DNA from 2 places in the Alteromonas sp. OM2203 genome. Region 1 is predicted to be linked to the other one. Evidence: riboswitches for the same ligand, from Rfam matches in the RefSeq annotation. Region 1 holds a riboswitch; the other holds the start of a gene.
What was found. A riboswitch is a leader RNA that binds a small molecule or an ion and turns the genes downstream of it on or off. The one in region 1 is predicted to bind thiamine pyrophosphate.
Positions count from the first base shown of each region.

Region 2: it holds a riboswitch for thiamine pyrophosphate, as region 1 does, so the genes downstream of both, ACM0P2_RS05680 (TonB-dependent receptor) here and thiC (phosphomethylpyrimidine synthase ThiC) in region 1, are expected to answer to the same signal.

Region 1 is NZ_CP183209.1:156,240-166,182, reverse strand. Features, by position in the region: gene ACM0P2_RS00750 (GGDEF domain-containing protein) at 1-597, opposite strand, end outside; gene hemC (hydroxymethylbilane synthase) at 793-1,731, shown strand; gene ACM0P2_RS00740 (uroporphyrinogen-III synthase) at 1,833-2,564, shown strand; gene ACM0P2_RS00735 (uroporphyrinogen-III C-methyltransferase) at 2,565-3,737, shown strand; gene ACM0P2_RS00730 (heme biosynthesis HemY N-terminal domain-containing protein) at 3,734-4,909, shown strand; TPP riboswitch at 5,060-5,171, shown strand; gene thiC (phosphomethylpyrimidine synthase ThiC) at 5,424-7,340, shown strand; gene thiE (thiamine phosphate synthase) at 7,337-8,896, shown strand; gene ACM0P2_RS00715 (HesA/MoeB/ThiF family protein) at 8,889-9,728, shown strand; gene thiS (sulfur carrier protein ThiS) at 9,715-9,924, shown strand; gene ACM0P2_RS00705 (thiazole synthase) at 9,926-9,943, shown strand, end outside.
Region 2 is NZ_CP183209.1:1,266,558-1,276,500, forward strand. Features, by position in the region: gene ACM0P2_RS05640 (DUF3450 domain-containing protein) at 19-780, shown strand; gene ACM0P2_RS05645 (MotA/TolQ/ExbB proton channel family protein) at 787-2,145, shown strand; gene ACM0P2_RS05650 (MotA/TolQ/ExbB proton channel family protein) at 2,147-2,671, shown strand; gene ACM0P2_RS05655 (ExbD/TolR family protein) at 2,683-3,081, shown strand; gene ACM0P2_RS05660 (energy transducer TonB) at 3,083-3,694, shown strand; gene ACM0P2_RS05665 (tetratricopeptide repeat protein) at 3,697-4,962, shown strand; gene ACM0P2_RS05670 (GNAT family N-acetyltransferase) at 5,129-7,417, opposite strand; gene ACM0P2_RS05675 (acyl-CoA thioesterase) at 7,477-7,902, shown strand; TPP riboswitch at 8,033-8,136, shown strand; gene ACM0P2_RS05680 (TonB-dependent receptor) at 8,192-9,943, shown strand, end outside.

The sequences.
Region 1 (9,943 bases):
TAGCGGATCGGTGTTCGCCTGACGCATTCTTTCAAAATTCTCACGTAGCATTTCTTTACGGCTTTGATGCCAAAAATTTTCGCCTATAAATGCCACGCAAATGAAACAGAATGTTGCAATCAGAAAGCGTGAAACATGCTCGTCGGGATAGACTGCCAGAATATGGTTTTGGTTATAAAGCATGAAAATGGCTATCCCCACCGTAATCGCTACGTAGGCCAAGGCAGGTTTAAATTGCACCACGACAATCTGAACGAAAAGCAAAGGGAAGATAAAATAGAGGCCCGTATTATTAAGCCCGCCCGTGTAAATTAAGCCGTTTATCGTAAACATCACCACAAGCCCGGCAATGTAGTAAAAGATATCTGCGCGCGGAAATATGTGAGAAAGCATGACATTCGCGTACACAAACGCAGCAGACCCCGCTAGCATGCCCACTAAAAGTGGGTTATCCGTACCCACGTTGAGCCACGCCATGAAGGCCATAATTGTGCCGCCTACATAGGAAATGAAGTATAAGGTTGCTCTTCTGCGTTTCCTTTCTGCTTGATCTTGCTGGGCGCCTTTAAGAAGCTGCCTCAGCGATGCATTATCCATAAAAGAATGCTCTCCATAATTGCTCAAATACTTCGTGACAGTTCCTAGCATAGACTGTTTACTTACTAATAACAAAGAAGAAAACTACTGCTATTTTCAAACATTAATTCAGAAAATGCGTATACTACGAGTATCTCGTATGACGTTCAGTGATACGTCGCTTTAGTTCATCTTTTTTACTAGTTTGGAATAATCATGAGTCACCTCAACACCACCCGCACCGTTCGAATTGCTACTAGAAAAAGTGCGCTAGCACTTTGGCAAGCAGAGTATGTGAAGGCTAAATTGTTGGAGCATTATCCCTCAATGACTGTTGAGCTTGTTCCCATGAGTACGCAGGGCGACAAAATATTAGATACGCCTTTGGCAAAAATTGGCGGTAAAGGCTTGTTTATAAAAGAGCTTGAAATTGCCATGCTTGAAGGTCGCGCTGATATTGCCGTGCATTCAATGAAAGATGTACCTGTAGCGTTTCCAGATGGATTTGGTTTGCATGCCATATGCGAGCGTGAAAACCCGTTCGATGCCTTCGTATCCAATCATCACGACAGTCTAGACGCCCTGCCCCAAGGTGCGGTGGTTGGCACATCAAGCCTTCGCAGACAGTGTCAAATTCGCAAACACCGTCCTGACCTTGTCATTAAAGACCTGCGCGGCAATGTAAATACTCGTTTAGCAAAACTGGATGCTGGTGAGTATGACGCCATCATATTGGCCTCAGCTGGTCTTATACGCCTTGAAATGGAATCTCGAATTCGCATGCCGTTACCGGCGGATATTTCATTACCCGCAGTGGGGCAAGGTGCAGTAGGGATCGAATGCCGCAACGATGACGAAGAGCTAATCGCTTTACTTCAAGCCTTAAACCACGTCGACACTAATACCCGAGTTACGGCAGAACGCGCCATGAACGAGCGACTAGAAGGCGGATGTCAAGTACCGATTGGTAGCTTTGCTACACTTGATGGTGACGTGCTAACGCTAACCGGCATGGTAGGTAAACCAGACGGCACTGAGCTTCTTTTTGCCTCAGCGACAGCGTCTAGAAAAAACGCCAAGGACATAGGTGTTGAAGTTGCTGAAGCCCTTCTAGAACAAGGTGCAGGAGAAATTCTTAAGGCGCTTTACAACTAAAGCGCTTTTTACTCACATTGGGAAGCTATGTTTAATTTGCCCATGCGCTGTTTTATTTCGCGCGGTATGGCGAAAACCAAAAAGGATGAAGCTTCGTTTACATGCTACTGTTTACTCGCCCCTTACCGAAATTAAAAGCCAGTGCGATAGCTTTTGAAAAAGCTGGCTTAGATGCCGTGGGCATAGCCACCTCAGATATTACGCCGGTTTCTTCAGAAAGTAGCGCTGCCGCTGAATTTCTGCGGAATAACCCCGTTAATGTGGTAGTAGTGACCAGCGTATACGCAGTTAAATCTGCAGTAACAGGCCTTAATAAAGCGTTTGATAACCCACCGCTCATTGTGGCAGTGGGCGATGCGACATTGCGTAAACTACAATCTGAGCTAGACGTATTTCCGCTAGATAAAATTGTTACGCCTGACGTTCATACATCGGAAGGTATATTGGCAATGCATCAACTCAATGAGGCAAACTGTCAACAGGTCGTTATTATTAAAGGCGAAGGTGGGCGAAGTGCAATTGCCGACGGATTAAACGAACGAGGAATTCTAGTAAATTGCTTTAACGTTTATAAGAGAGAGCTACTTAGCCGTCCAATTTACACAAAACGGTGGAAAATGAGCGACGTTAGCGGCATTATCGCTACAAGCGAAGCAATGGCACTACAGCTGATAGCACACTATGGTGACGCATTATTCGACTTTCCATGGTTAACAGTAAGTAGTCGTATTGCCAACACCCTGACTGTTAAAGGTATTAAAAAGGTTGGCGTTTGTCAGCGAGCCACCGATCAGGCGCTCATCGCCTGGGTAAAGGATAACTGGGAGTATTAAATGGCCAATAATAACGAAAATAGCCCACAAGTAGAGGAACGCGTAAACGTGGATGCTGAAAAAGAAGTAATTGAGTCTTCTGCCACACAGAGCGAATCGACAAAGTCTGGCGCTAAGCAAAAGAAATCATCAGGCAATGGCCTATTATGGTTCGTTGTAATCATCCTATTTTTAATTGTGTTGGGCATGGCTGGCGCTGGTTATTGGTATTATATGCAGCAGCAATCGGCAAGCGCTGACTCTGCCACTACCCAGCAAAGTAACGCGACTAAATTGAACGCCATTGAACGTGAGCGCGCAGACATTTTAGCGACGCTACAAGACGTAGCGCGAACAAACCAAACCTTACAAAGCACTGTGGACGAACTGAAAACGCAGAACGAACAACTCTCTCTGCAAGCTGAGTCTACACTGCAGCAACTTAACAATATGGAAGGTCGCCGCCCCGCAGACTGGTTAATAGCCGAAGCCGACTATTTAGTGCGTATGGCAGGCAGAAAGCTGTGGCTGGAAAACGACGTACGCACCGCCATTTTACTTCTTGTTAATGCAGATAAGCGCTTAAAGTCTTTAGCAGACCCTTCGGTACTGCCTGTTCGCGCAAGCCTAGCGGAAGACATTCAAACACTGCAGCAGCTTAACCCTGTCTCTCAGAGTTCGGTCGCCCTTGCGCTTACCGGCATGATGGCACAAATTGACAAGCTTCCCCTTGATACCTTTGAAAAACCAGAGGACGCGAGCGCCGAAGACACCACCTTGTCGGAATCTGCTGACGATTGGCAAGACAACCTTGCTAAAGTATGGCGCTCTTTGGTTAATGATTTCTTAACCGTTAAAACCATTGAGGGCCCTATTGAGCCAGTACTTTCTTTAGAAGCGCAATTTTTAGCGAAAGAGCAGCTTCGACTGCAGCTCATGCACGCACAAACTGCCGCGCTTCAAGGCGATGCAGGCTTATATAATCAATCACTGCAATATGCCCAAACGCTAATTATCGAAAAATACGATACAGAAAAAAGCCAAGTGACCGGCTTTGTAGAAGCGCTACAAAATCTTATTGCCACTGACATTTCCCGTCCTATTCCTACTGAGCTGGCCTCGCAAAAGCCTTTAGAGCGTTTGCTAGATAGCCGTGTTAAACAGGTATTTGGACAAGGAGCAAGCGCACTATGAAATGGTTAGCTATTGCCCTTGCGGTATTAGCCGCATTCGTTGTTGCACTCATTGTTGGACCAATGCTACTTGGCGATAAAGGTTACGTGCTTATTTCTCTTGGCAGTACTGCCATTGAAATGACGGTAATCAGCTTTTGTATTTTGGTGATTGGTGCCGTTATCGCTTGGTATGTACTATCGAAACTTATTGTGTGGGCGTTAAGCCTGATAACGGGCTCTCACAAGTGGTTTGGTACACTGGGTGAGCGCAAGCGCAAACGCGCTTTTTATGATGGCCTTCACGCTATGGCGTCTGGTGATTTCGACAGCGCTCAAAAGTCGTTAAGCAAAACTACAAACGGAGATTTTGAAGGCGTTAACTATTTAGCATCAGCTCAAATTGCTCTTGCTAATAATGACCTGTCTAAGGCCCGTTATTTCTTAGTACAGGCCTCTGATTTCCCCAACGCAAGAGTAGCCGCTACAGTCATGCACGCCCGTGTCGATATGGCCGAAGAGAAATACGACGCGGCCCTTGAAAAGCTTGATGAACTTGAAGAAAAAGAGCGCGAGAACAAGCAAGTTGTTCAGCTTAAAGCGCGTATTCTTGCCAAGCTGGGTAAGTGGCAAGTATTGCAAGACAATCTTTCTGCCTGGCGCAAGGCGCTACCTAAAGACGATTACACAGCGTGGAGCCAGCGTATTGCCAAAGGTAAATTTGCAGAAATTGCCAGTAAGCAAGGTGCTGTTGAGCTTAAATCATATTGGGATACGCTGCCGCGCAAACTGCGTCACGACGATGCATATCGCGCTGCGTATGTTCAGCAGTTACTTGACCAAGGCATGCATGCAGACGCGCAGCAACTGTTGGTTGAATGGCAAAAACGTGGCCCGAATAGCACCTTGTTCCCGCTGTTCACGCAGCTTAATATTCCTGATGCATCGCCGTCATTACGTTTGTTAGAAAGCTGGATTAAACAAGACGACCAAAATGTTGAACTGTACTCAACACTAGGCCAAGTTGCGTTTAACTCAGGCGACGATGTGTTGGCTGAAAAAGCCTTGCTTAAAGCGACAAAAATGAAATCGCGCAAAGAAGACTTGCTGTTGCTTTCTGCTATCAGTGAGCGCCAACAAGATACAGCTACAGCCCTTCAGCTTTATAAAGAGGGTCAGCAGTTAGCTGGTTAGATGACGTTTCATTTAACTTAGCTGGTAGTACTTGTATTATGTGTAAAATTGAAGATATAGTAAAAAGGAACAGTAAATTCGTGCTCCAAACTTGCGTTTAAAAACGCTCAGTTTTAGTGAGCAGACCTTGTTTTAAGCGCGAATAAAATAAATTACTTGTCGGAGTGCTTCACTGGTAATCCAGTAAGCTGAGACCGCGAAAGTGGGATCCGTAGAACCTGATCAGGCTAATACCTGCGAAGGGAACAAGAAAATGCAATGCACACAGTGCCTACAACACTGTTGCTCGTTTGTGTAATAAAGTGAGTGATGAAAAAGTTAGGATAGGTTAAGCGTAGAAAGCGAACGCAGACAGCGGCGCAAGCATCTAGGCTAAAGCAACGATAACGCTCATCACACAATTGTTATTACCCTCGAGTTGAAAGCTGGGTTTAAAACCTTAACCCTCGCACATTGTATTCTCCTTCACTCCTGACAAGCATTTTTAAACCTAAACTCAAAAGGCCAAAATGCTATGTCGAACAGACGCGAACAGCGCCAACAGGCGCAACAATTCATCAACGAGCTAGCAGGCGAAGCTTACCCCAATTCCACACGCCATTACGAAAATGGAAGCCGAGATGACATCCGCGTTGCCATGCGCCTTATTCATCAGCACGACAGCTTAGTCGGTGGCACCGAAGACAACCCTATTTTAACACCAAACCCGCCGATTCCCGTGTACGACACTTCCGGCCCCTACGGCGACCCCGACGAAAACATTGATGTTCACAAAGGCTTAGCGCCTTTGCGCAAAGCGTGGATTGAAGAGCGTGGCGATACCCATGCTCTTGATGGTGTTTCATCACATTTTGCTAAAGCGCGTGAAAACGACATTTTTACCGAAGATTTTCGCTTTATACGCAACCGCAAACCGTTAAAAGCGAAAGCGGGCAAAAACGTAACGCAACTGCACTACGCCAGAAAGGGCATTATTACCCCTGAAATGGAATACATTGCCATTCGCGAAAATATGGGTCGCCAAGCAATTAAAGATGCAGAACTTACGCAGCAACACAAAGGCGAACACTTTGGCGCAAATTTACCCGAGACTATAACCTCCGAATTTGTGCGTCAGGAAGTGGCTGCAGGGCGCGCCATTATTCCGTGCAATATTAATCATCCTGAGCTAGAGCCAATGATTATTGGCCGCAACTTCTTGGTGAAAATTAACGCCAACATTGGTAACTCAGCGGTGACCTCTTCCATTGAAGAAGAGGTAGAAAAGCTGGTGTGGTCGACCCGCTGGGGCGCCGACACAATAATGGATTTATCCACCGGCAGAAACATTCACGAAACCCGCGAGTGGCTTCTGCGAAATAGTCCGGTTCCACTTGGCACCGTGCCCATTTATCAGGCCCTTGAGAAAGTAAACGGCGTTGCCGAAGACCTCACATGGGAGATGTTTAAAGACACGCTTATCGAGCAGGCCGAGCAAGGGGTGGATTATTTCACCATTCATGCTGGTGTACTGCTTGAGTACGTGCACCTTACGGCAAAACGAGTTACCGGAATTGTATCTCGCGGCGGGTCAATTATGGCGAAATGGTGCTTAAGTCACCACCAGCAAAGCTTTTTATACGAGCACTTTCGCGATATCTGTGAAATTTGCGCCAAGTACGATGTGGCATTATCGTTAGGAGATGGCCTGCGCCCGGGCAGCGTTGCCGATGCTAACGACGACGCACAGTTCTCTGAGTTACGAACCCTTGGAGAACTGACAAAAATTGCGTGGGAATACGATGTTCAGGTAATGATTGAAGGCCCCGGGCATGTGCCAATGCACATGATTAAAGAGAACATGGAAGAGCAATTAAAGCACTGCCATGAAGCGCCTTTCTATACCCTTGGCCCCTTAACTACGGATATCGCACCGGGCTACGACCACTTCACATCCGGCATTGGTGCCGCCATGATTGGTTGGTTCGGCTGCGCTATGCTCTGCTATGTAACACCTAAAGAGCACTTAGGTCTTCCCAATAAAGAAGATGTAAAACAAGGCCTAATCACCTACAAAATCGCCGCTCATGCCGCTGATTTGGCCAAAGGTCACCCAGGTGCACAAATTCGCGACAACGCCATGTCGAAAGCGCGCTTTGAATTTAGATGGGAAGATCAATTCAACTTAGCCTTAGACCCGCATACGGCTCGTGCCTATCACGATGAAACCCTTCCTCAGGCTTCCGGCAAGGTTGCTCACTTTTGTTCAATGTGCGGTCCTAAGTTCTGCAGCATGAAAATTTCCCAAGAGGTACGGGATGTCGCTAAGCAGGCGGAACATCATGCGCATGAAGAAGAAAAGGAAAAAGGCATGAAAGACATGGCAAACGCGTTCAATGAATCTGGCGCTGAACTCTATCATACCGCCGACAGCAAGGTTGAATTGCCATGACAGACAACGCTTTGCAGCAAACGGCGGTTAAACAGCCAGTTGTATGGTGTATAGGCGGCATAGACTCTAGTGGCGGCGCGGGTATAACCCGCGACGCCATTACCCTTGCCGACTTAAAGGTTCACGCCTGCGTTATTACTACACAGGCCACGGCGCAGTCAAACACGGTGATGCTTAGTAAAGAAAGCATGACGGTCTCGGCGCTGAATCAGCAGTGGCAGGTGCTAAGTGAAAGTACTCAAGCTAGCGCCATAAAAATAGGGGCTATTGCTAACGATGAGCAGGCGTTATTACTGTGTGCCCGCATTCAATCTCTGGCTATGCCACGACCGTTTGTCGTATGGGACCCGGTATTGCGCACCTCATCAGGTGGAAAGTTAAGTGAGCTCTCTGAACCAGTGGTAGAAGCACTTTTAAACACCGTAGACTTGGTTACCCCTAATACCCAAGAGCTTTCCTGGTTAACTAATATGCCAGTAAAGACCGATGATAGCCTGCGCGCGGCGGCATACCAGCTTATTGAAAACGGCGCACACGCTGTTTATGTGAAAGGTGGGCACGCAAGTTGGCAAACACAAGCATGTGATACTTTTGTGAGCCCAACACAAACTATACAGCTCACTCAGCCAAGAAAAAACACTGGCAAGCTTCGCGGTACAGGGTGCATGTTAGCCAGTGCTATTGCTGCATTTGTTGTACATGATTACTGTATTGAGGATGCGCTCACCCTGGCAAACGCTTATGTTAGCCAGATCAGAAGCGACTCTTGCTCAAGCTCAGCACATACGCCTGCTTTTGGGCGTTGCGTTGGCTTTCTGCGTAATCCAGCGAGCTTCCCTTTAGTAAAATTTTCTCCTCGAGAACCACTGGCAACGCAAACCTTTTCATTAGACGCAGAAAAAACGCCTCTGCCTCAAAGCAATACAGTAATAAGCCCTTTCAAAACCCTTACCCAAACGCATCTAGGTTTATATCCTGTGGTCGATAGCGTTGAGTGGATAGAACGATTATTACCTACCGACACTAATATCATTCAGCTTCGTGTAAAACAGGGAACACAAGAAAACATTCGCCAGCAGATAAAAGAGGCAATAGCACTCACAAAGCACACACACTGCCAATTATTCATTAACGATTATTGGGAGCTGGCTATTGAGCTAGGTGCTTTCGGTGTGCATTTAGGGCAAGAAGATATCGATACCGCCGATTTGCACGCTATTCGAAAGGCTGGTACCAGGCTGGGTATCTCAACCCATGGCTTTGCAGAAATTCAGCGAGTGCGACAACTGAAGCCATCATATATCGCACTTGGGCACATATTTCCTACCAATACCAAAGAAATGCCTTCTAAACCGCAAGGCATAGAACGCTTATCCAAATACGTTGAACTCTGTGAAGGCATTCCTACCGTTGCTATAGGTGGTATTAACCTAGCGCGCATTGCCGATGTAGCTAAAACAGGAGTTAGCGGCATAGCGGTAGTCAGTGCGATTACCCAAGTCGATGATCCCCTACACGCGTTTTATGCTTTGTCTAAGGAGGCGGGTTTTGCATAGCCATTCATTCACCCAGACCACTGCTTACTCGGCAGGCCAAACCGTTAGCCATATAGCAGGCCAAGTATTTGAGCACTCATTAAACACGCAAGACATAAGGCGCTACAGCAGACAACTCATGCTTGATAGCGTTGAAGATGAGGGACAAGCAAAGCTTGCCAGCTCCCATGCAGTGGTAATTGGCCTTGGCGGATTAGGTAGCTTAGTCGCCCGGTATTTAGCTGGGGCCGGTGTAGGAACCATTACATTAGTTGACGGCGACACCGTAGATATAAGTAATCTGCAGCGCCAAGTGACTTACAATGAAATGCACCTTGGCGAGCTTAAAGCCAAATCGCTATTTAATGAATTACGCAAAGTTGACTCCAAACTTAACATCATATTTAAAAGCATTTACGCTGATAGTAAGAACTTACCAACATTAATTTCTACTGCCGATTGCGTACTTGATTGTACCGATAACATCGAAACGCGTAAGCACATTAATGCCGTTACCCATCGTGCTTCTATTCCGCTTTTTATTGCGGCGGCAAGCGGACTACGCTGGCAGGCATTGAACTTACCTCAAAACAACAAACGCATCGGTTGTTACGCCTGTCTTGTTGAACACATAGACGTGCGCGAAGACTGCCTAAGCAAAGGCGTGCTAGGCCCAGTAGTAGGTATGGCCGCCTGCCATCAAGCTACACAGGCTTTGCTGTATTTAGCTAAAAGATTCAACGCCGACATAAAGTGGGGCCATTACCTAACCGGGAATGCCAGTCAAGGCTCGCTCCAAAGCTTCATACTTCCCCCTTCTTCAACCTGTGAGGTATGCCATGACCCAAATTAAGGTAAATGTGAACAATCATCCTTTAACCGTGATTGCACCCATCTCGTTAAGCGAACTCATTGCGCTTAAGCAAATTGACGTAGACGGCACTGCCATCGCTAAAAATGCGGCCATCGTGAGCAAACGAGAGTGGCCGACTACTTACCTCAACGACAACGACACCGTTGATATCTTTACCTTAGTGGCAGGAGGCTAATATGCTAACGCTAGCAAAC
Region 2 (9,943 bases), 1.1 Mb from region 1:
TTGGGAACTATGTCCAAAATGAGCAAGAGAACTCTTATTGCTTCTACTGTTATGGGTGCATTCGCACTAACAGGTAGTGCAGTCTCTGCAGATACGCTTGAAGATCTTCATAAAGAAGAAGCGAAAATCCACGCGGCTGCAGCGAAATCTCAAGAAAAAATCAACACGTTGTTTGAACAGTCTCAAGAACTACTTGTTGAGTATCGTCAAACAGTAGATGAGACAGAAAACCTTAAAATCTACAATGATTACATCGCTAGCCTAGTTGCAGATCAGCAACGTGGTATTGATTCACTACAGCGCCAAATCGACAGCATCGAACAAACTAAGCAGGGCATTGTTCCTCTTATGTTCCGCATGATTGATAGCTTAGAGCAGTTCATCAAGCTAGATCGCCCTATCCGTTTGGAAGAGCGTCTACAGCGTGTTGAGCGTCTTCGTGACCTTATGGCTAATTCTAACGTTACTGTTTCTGAACAGTTCCGTCAGGTGCTAGAAGCCTACTTAGTAGAAGTTGAATACGGTACTAAGATCAATTCTTACCAAGGCACTATTGATGATGCAGGTACAGAAGTAACTGTAGATTTCTTTAACCTGGGTCGTACAGCGTTACTAGCTCTTTCACTTGACCAGACGCATGCGTGGGTTTGGAACAATGAAAGCCGCTCTTGGGAGAAGCTAGGTGATGAGTACCTTTCTTCGACTATTGACGCAGTGAAAATGGCGAACGGAACCATTCCTGCGGCTCTTGTTAAACTACCAATTAGCGCAGCGGAGTAATTGTTAATGAAACCAGTATTCAAATCTCTTTTAGCCGCTGTGACAGTTGCAGTTGCGGCAACCGGAGCGCAGGCTCAGGAAGCAAAGAGCCTGAAAGACCTTCTAGATCAGGTTCAGCAGAACCGTGTTTCTGAAGCGAAACTAGATAAGCAACGCGAAGCTGAATTCCAATCAGCTCGTGCTGACAAGCAAGCGCTTCTTCGCAAGGCTCAAGCAAATCTTAAAGCCGAGCAAGATCGTGGTGATCGTCTACAGAAGCAATTCTCAGACAACGAAGTAACACTTAACGAAAAAGCGGCTGAACTAGACCAAGCTACCGGTACACTAGGTGAAATGTTCGGTGTGGTACGTCAAGCATCTTCTGAAGCTTACGGCCGTATCTCTACGTCGATCGTAAGTGCACAATACCCAGGTCGTGGTCAGTTCTTAGCAGAAATGTCTGAGGACTCTAAAGGTCTTCCAAACATTAAAGAACTAGAAGACCTATGGTTTGCGCTTCAGAAAGAAATGACTGAAGGTGGTGAAATAGTTAAGTTCACTACAGAAGTTGTTAACCTTGACGGCGGTTCATCACAGCAAGAAGTACTGCGTGTTGGTACATTTAACCTTGTCGGTGAAAACGGTTATTTAGCGTATGATGCTGAGTCTGAAGTTGTTCAGCCTCTTGGTCGTCAACCAGACAGTCACTTCGTAGCGTCTGCGGAAAATCTAATTGACGCGACTTCAGGTTTTACGCCTTTCTACGCTGACCCATCTCAAGGCGGTATTCTTGGCCTATTGAAGCAGAAAGCGACAATGTCTGAGCGCTACCACGCTGGTGGTCCGGTAGGTTACACAATCACGCTAATGCTTGCTGTTGGTCTATTGATTGGTTTGTACAAAATGATCACATTGACCATCACTGGTGGAAAAATGCGTTCACAGCTTAAGAACGTAAACAATCCTTCAGAAAGTAACCCGTTAGGTCGTATCCTTAAAGTTTATCAAGAGAACAAAACTGCGGATGCAGAAAATCTTGAGCTTAAACTTGATGAAGCGATCCTTCGTGAACTTCCGAAAATTGAAAGCGGCATAAACGTTATCAAGATTTTCGCAGCGATTGCTCCACTACTGGGTCTACTAGGTACGGTACTAGGTATGATCGAGACATTCCAAACCATCACATTGTTCGGTACAGGTGACCCTCGTATGATGGCAGGAAGTATCTCAATGGCTCTTGTAACTACAGCTCAGGGTATTATTGCGGCTCTGCCTCTAATTCTTACTCACAGCATCGTAGCTTCTCGTAGCAAGTCAATCATCCACATTCTTGATGAGCAAACTGCTGGTATCATAGCTGCTCACTCAGAGTCGGAGAAAGCGTAATATGAATTACCTGATTGGATTATTCGAATCGGTCAGGGACTTTATCGCTACCGGCGGTGACGTACTTTACTTCGTTGCTGCCGCGCTCTTTCTTATGTGGGTTTTAATGATTGAGCGTTACTGGTATTTAACCTCGGTCTTCCCAAAGGTGAAGAAAAACATCATCGCGAATTGGGATGCCCGAGCAGATACCACATCATGGTATGCGCATAGAATCCGTGACGCGTGGATTTCTCAAGCGTCAGACGATCTAAACGCTAGAATGCTGATTATAAGAACCATTATTGCAATGTGTCCACTAATCGGTCTACTTGGAACAGTAACCGGAATGATCAGTGTTTTCGAGACAATGGCAACTCAGGGCACCAGCAACGCACGTCTAATGGCTGCTGGTATCTCTATGGCAACTATCCCGACAATGGCGGGAATGGTAGCTGCGCTATCTGGGCTGTTCATCAGTTCACGTCTTGAAGCGAAAGTGAAGCTGGCAAGAGAAGGGCTAGTTGATAGCCTGCCACATCATTAGAGAGAGAGATTATGGCTCGAAAAGTCAGAACCGAGGAAGAAGATGCACAGATCGACATGACGCCAATGTTGGACATCGTGTTTATCATGCTGATCTTCTTTATCGTTACCACTGTTTTCGTTAAAGAAGCAGGGATCGAAGTCAACAAGCCAGATGCGAGCCAGGCGATTCTTCACAAAAATGCAAACATTTTCATCGCCGTAACTGAAGACGGAAATGTGTGGCTAGACAAGCGTGAAGTAGCGCCGGACAGCGTAAGAGCGAATATTGAAAGACTGCTAACCGAGCAGCCGACTGACTACGTAATCATTCAAGCTGATGTTAAAGCAAAGCATGGTTTAGTAGTTGAAATTATGGATCAGGTTAAAGCCGCTGGCGTTAACCGAGTCTCGGTAGCGGCAAGGGGATAAGATGTTACGTATACTTGTATCTATTGTATTAGGTGCTGCGGTTGCATTTGCCCTTTTCGTTCTAATGGCCAAGTTGATTGAAAATTCATCTAGACCAGCAGACGAGGTACCGCCTGCACCGGTTATCGATATTGTAATGCAGGAACCAGACGACCAGACGCAAACGCGTACTCGTGTTCCACCACCACCTCCGCCTCCGCCTCCACAACCTCCGAAAATGGAGCAAGTCGAGCCGGAAACAGCGGAACCTGATGCAGATGGCTTTAGCTTAGCTATCCCTGCTATCGACACAGGTGGTGTAGGTGTAAACATTGGTGGTGTTGGTGCAATGCAACGTGATGGTGAAGCAACACCTATCGTTCGTATCGACCCGAAATATCCACCTGATGCTGCCCGTGATGGTCGTGAAGGTTGGGTAAGACTGTCTTTCACTATCAACGAAGTTGGTGGTGTAGATGATATCGAAGTTATTGATGCTGAACCTAAGCGTATTTTCGACCGTGAAGCACGTCGTGCTCTACGTAAGTGGAAATACAAGCCTAAGATCGTTGATGGCAAGCCGGTTAAACAACCAGGCATGTTCGTACAGCTAGACTTTAAACTGGAGCAATGATCATGATGAAACGTACATTCAAAATGTCAGCCGTTGCTTTAGTGCTAGGTGCAAGTGCGGTGCTTTCAGCACCCGCTGCCCTTGCGCAGACATCACCTGTTGTTTGTCCTGGATATGAGAAGGGAAAAACGACGCTTGTTGGTGAGCGTACCGGTAAAAAGGTTCAGAAGGCGTTTGAATTCTACAATGAAGACCAAGTCACTGAAGCATTAAATGTACTTTACGAAGCCGACCCGTCAGACGATTTCGATAAAGCTTACGTTAAGCGTTTTATTGGTAACCTACTTGCTGCGCAAGAAGGTCAAGGTGGTAAAGCACTAAACTACTTAGTTGAATCAGTTGAGCCCAAGGTACTTAACGACCTAGAACATTCTCAAACACTTAAGCTTTTAGGTGATTTGAGTATGCAGGAAGAAAAGTATACTGATGCGATTAAGTGGTACAACAAGTGGATGGACTTCACGTGTAAAGAGGACGCCGATGTTTATACGCGTTTAGCTCAGGCTTATTACGAATCTAAGCAACTAGCAAAGATGGTCGAGCCGGCAGACAAAGCAATTGCTTTGTATGAAGAGCCAAACAAAAACCCGTATGTATTGAAGCTGACTTCTTACTACGAGCGTAAGATGTACCCTGAGACGGTTGCTGTTGCGGAAGATCTTGTTAGAACTTTCCCTCAGGAAAAGACTTGGTGGTCGCGTCTTGGCTTTTTCTACATCTTGGTTGAAGACTATAATAAAGGTCTTTCAACACTAGAGCTTGCTTATATGCAAGGTTATCTAGAAAAAGAGTCAGAAATCAAAACGCTAGCCCAGCTGTATCAAAGCAACGGTATGCCCTACAAGGCAGCTAAATTGCTTGAGAAGCATATGAAGGATGGTTTGCTTAAAAACGATGCTGATATGCTAGCTAATATTGCTAACGCATATCACTCGGCTAAGAACTTTAAAACAGCAGCAAACTTGTATGCGCAAGCTGCAGCTAAGAGTTCAGATCCTGAGCACTATCGTAAGCAAGGTACGCTTCTACTTGTAGCTGAAGACTATAAGGGTGCTATTACAGCATTAGAAAATGCTTTAGAACGTGGCGCAGATAACCCGGAGAAAATTCACTTCACATTAATGGAAGCGAACTTCTACGCAGGTAACTATAAATCTGCCTATAAGCACGTACAAGAAGCTAAGAAGGACCGCTCACTACGCCGAAACGCAGCCGCGTGGGAACCTTACATCAAGGAAAAAGCGAAAAACCGCGGTATTAATATTTAATACTCGGAATTCGCGATAAAAGCCTCCTTTGGGAGGCTTTTTTATTGGCGTAAGCTTTAGTGTATGACTTTAGAGTAGAAACTGAACCGTCGTAAAAGTGACTTGTAAAAAGGGCGATAGCAAATAACGTATCTAACGACACTTCACTTAACAGTATCCAAGAAAGTTACTCGAATGCGGGGCGCAATATAGCCCTAATTGCTGCCGTTAATCCTTTCAACCCATTTACCTTAATACCGTTGTCTTCTAGCACTTCTTTAATAAGCGCCATATTCATATCTGAGATTTCAAATAGTGATACTAGGTAACTATTCGTATTCATTATTTTTATAAGCTTATTGAGTACGTAGAGGCTAGTATTAAGTAATTCAGCGTCATTACTGTGTTTGGTTTCGTGCCTGTCATTTGTTGCTTTAGGGCAGAGCTTTGCCTCGCTCGCTAATTTATTCAATATAGGCCAAGTATCATCAAGCGTTCGCGTTCCCTGTGTAAAGTGGTTTAGCTTACTTATATAGATTTCAAGAACAGAAATGGGTAGCTCGTGCAGACTAAGTGCACTAATGAAACTCGCTTTGAGGGCTACGACTTTTTCAACCAGTTCATTGGTATAATTGTTTATAGGTAACACAGCCAAAGCGCTGGTTTCACCACTGGCTTTATTAGGCTTTCGACCATAATCAACGATGTAGAAGTCATTATTAGACCAAAATCCATCAAGTTTATTTGTCGTTCCGTAAGACGTTAATATTGCATCAATAGTGCGCTTACGGGCTTGTTTCACTATTTTTTTGATTAGTAGGCTGCCAACACCTTTATCTTGAAGCTTTGGGTGAACAGCAATGCGGTTTATTCGCCAATAGCTCTGTGTTGCAGCATTAAAGTCGGCAGATAGGAGTGTTAATCGTTGCGCTCCTAAATGACCTTTGGGGCGTCGCTTACCCTCTGCTATACCAAGAGCAACATCGCTTAGGCAGTCTCCGCCTTCTATGTTAATTATTGCTGTAGCAAGTACTAGGTCTTTAACTTTAAAAGTCACGACCAGAACATCTGGACTATCCATCAGGCGCATAAAATCGTCAGGGGTGGTCTGGTAGTGAGCAAGTGAAAGCAAAGACATGATTTGCCGCAGTATGTTTTCGTCTACATTCTCAAAAGAGCAAATATCAAATTCGCACGCCGTTATTAGCTCAGAGGTATTGAGTGATGTAAGAAAGGCTATGCTATTTTGTATGCTACTTTCTGAGTTTACGTTCCAACCAGCATCGTTCATGCAATCATTTTCAAACAGGCAGGTGTTATTAAGAAAGGCCTCAACAGGATCGTTTTCAAACCAACGTAAAGGTGTTGTTAGCGTTAGATGTAAAGTCTCGTTTGGTAAATTGGGAATGAGTTTATGAATAAAACCCCTTCCTGAGCCTTCATAGCCTAAAAGTGTGGTGCTTAACACCCACTGTGGGTTATACGCCATTATTCGGTGAATAACGGGAAGTGGCATGGACGCAGCCTCATCTACTATAACGAGGTCATATTTCGTGTCTTCTTTGCCAAAAAGCAACTCACTATCGGGCGGGACCCACTTAACCAAACCTTTTGGCGCAGTTTGCTGTTCCGCTCGTTGTGTTTCCATACTTGCCACTTGCGACGTATACAATTTTACGTTCAGGTTGTCTGCTTCTTCAGATTCTGCAAAGCGAGATAAAACATTTGTTACGTTTTCAGAACGTTCGCTGGTAAGTAAAATGTGCTTACCTTCTTTTACAAGGCTATCGATAAATAGGCCTAAAAGGGATGATTTACCTCTACCTCTTGGTGCTGTGATAAGCGCATAAAGATGATTACGCATGTATGCTTGATGCAACTGATAGTAGGCGTGCTCTTGCTCAACAGAGCGAAAACGGGTATTTGCGTGTTCGTTGTAAATTGATCCTTGTTCTACGCTGTAAATGGAAACATTGGGAAGAACAGTCTCCGTTTCAGTATGAAAACCCATGTATGGGTTTTTACGCAAGTTCTCAATGAAGCGAGAAAGATATCGACTGTGGTTAAGCGTAAACCCTTCTGATAAGAAAGGCACCGCTATATTGTCGACCCATGCGTTAAATTCTGGGCAAATGAGTATTAAGCAGCCACTACGTTTAACAATGCCCGCCACAGCCATAATATCACCTGGCTTAAAGGAATCGCGGCAATCCAATAAGGCAATGTCACATTCGACGCCAAGCACTTGTTTTCGCATCTTTCCTTTTAATGCGTTGCCAGTGAGGTTCGAAATACTTAACGATGACAGCTCATTTGTTGAGCTTCTAAGGCTAGATATCGCAGCTTCACAAAAGTCATTACCTCCTGAAATAACCAGCATTCTTCGGTGAAGCAGGGGAGTAGCCTGTGAGCCGTTTTTGCAGCTGTCTTTGCGATAGGGGGCTAGAAGCCATTCGCGTAATTGAATTAGCGCCATGAATCAGTTTTTTCGGTATAATCTGACGCTATAGTAGCGATTTATTATGAGGAATTCGAATGCGCTTTCTTTCTCGGCGTCTAGTAATGCCAAACGATCTTAATTATGCCAATTCTTTGTTCGGTGGGCGCGCGTTAGAATGGATAGACGAAGAAGCTGCCATTTGGGCAATTTGTCAGTTAGAAACCAACTGCTTGGTAACAAAGCATATTGGTGAAATAAGCTTTGAATCACCCGCTATGCAGGGGGATATCGTAGAATTTGGCCTAGAAACTAAGGCTGTGGGCCGAACGTCTATTACTGTAAGCTGCTTGGTTCGTAACAAAGCCACCAAGAAAACTATTTGTTTTGCAGACGATATCGTTTTTGTAAAAGTTGACCCAGATACGCGTCAACCAACGGCACATGGCAAAACGCTGGAAGGGTTAAAGGCTCAGACTGACGATGAAGTCCGTCGCCTAAACATGAATATCGACGCGGACTAACTGCACGCTTCTAATGCCTTATATCATATAAAAATTCTGACGTTAGCTTAATGTCTTATCTTCTTGACGGCGCGTATCGAACTGGTAGACTCCGTCGCAGTTGTTAAAGCCTCCTTACAGAGTACTTTAACGCAATACCAAGGGGTGTCCGTTTTCGGTCTGAGATCCACATGTGTGGGAACCCTTAAACCTGATCCGGATAATACCGGCGTAGGGATGGTTCACAATATAGCCTTATCACCTGCCGTTAGACCCGGATCTTTTTTCTTAAATAAGAACAAGAGATCCCATGTATAAAACACTTTTCACGCTTTCATTACTTGCGAGTTCTGTTGCAGCCTATGCGCAAGATACCAATGTAAGTAAAAGTCCAAATAGCGCGCCAACCGATATTGAACGCGTCGTTGTTACTGGCGATTTTCGTCAAACCACACTGGATCAGTTAAGCGCCAGTGCGACTATTTTAGACCAAACGCGTCTTCGCAGTAGGCAGCCTAGCCATATCGACAGTGTGTTAAACAGTATTCCAAACGTTAATTTTGCTGCTGGCGCGTCTCGTGGCCGCTTTGTGCAAATTCGCGGTATTGGAGAGCGTAGCCAATTTGCCGAACCAATCAATCCTTCTGTGAGCTTTATTGTCGATGAATTCGATTTTTCTGGTCTTGCCGCAGCGGGCCTTATTTTTGATACCAATCAGCTAGAAGTCTATCGCGGGCCTCAGGCCACGCTGTATGGTACTGGCGCACTGGCAGGGGCAGTTAAACTTTCCAGTAACAATGTAGGCAGCGATGGGCCAGACTACGTTGAGGCTCGCATTGGTAACAAAGATAGCTACCGTATTGAAGGTGCCACTGGCGACGATATTAATTCTGATTGGGGATACCGCGTTGCGCTGGTTCATGACCGTAGCGATGGTTTTGTAGAAAACACGTTTTTAGGTAGAAGCGATACAAATAATATCGATGAAACCGCATTGCGCTTCGCTGTAGAAGGCAGCGTCGACGAGAGAACCACACTCGCGCTTACTTATCGCTGGTACGACATTGACAACGGCTACGATGCGTTCTCGCTTGATAACGACAACAAAACACTGTCTGACGAGCCAGGTTTTGACGAACATCAAACTCACGCAGTAAGTGCGCGCTCAACAACGAGTACGGCCGCGGGCGATCTCATTCTTATTGCTACTCATGCTTCTCATAACATCGCTTATGGATATGATGAAGATTGGACATTCACCGGTTTTCATCCGTGGGGTTACACCTCTTTTGACGCGTACTACCGCGATGTCGAAACCCAAACAGGTGAGTTGCGTTTTGTCTCGTCTGACAGTGCCGCGCTTTTCGATGGTATGACCGACTGGACCTTAGGTGTATTCTATAAAAACACAGAAGAAAAGTTGCTGCGTCAGTACACGTATTTAGACAGTGACTTTGCCAGTGAATATACACCAACAACCACTGCTATCTATGCACAAACAGAAAGCCGTTTGAATGATAACCTAGCACTTGTAGCGGGTTTGAGAGTAGAAAACTACGATTTTGATTACGCTGATAATAATCAGCTTACACGTGCTTTTGATACCACCATGGTCGGCGGAAAAGTAGCGCTTCAGTATACACAAGGCGAGCACTTCTATTACGGCAGTATCTCGCGCGGCTACAAAGGTGCAGGCTTTAACCCCGACAGCCGCGTGAATGACGACCAGAGATTCTTCGGCGAAGAGTACAATTGGAACTATGAAGTAGGCGTAAAAGGCCCGCTATTAACGCCTGACCTTGTTGCTCGTGCTGCAATTTTCTATATGGATAGAAAAGATACTCAGGTGAGCGATTTTGACGTAATCACTCGTGATGACGGTACGGCAGGGTTCGTAGATATTATTGATAATGCTGATTTAGGAACAAACAAAGGAGCCGAGCTGGAGCTTAGCTGGATTGCTAGTGATGCATGGCAGCTTGATGCAAGTGTTGGTTACCTAAGCGCTACCTTTGAAGGGTATACGCTTGCAGACGGCACTGAAGTATCAGAGCAACGACAG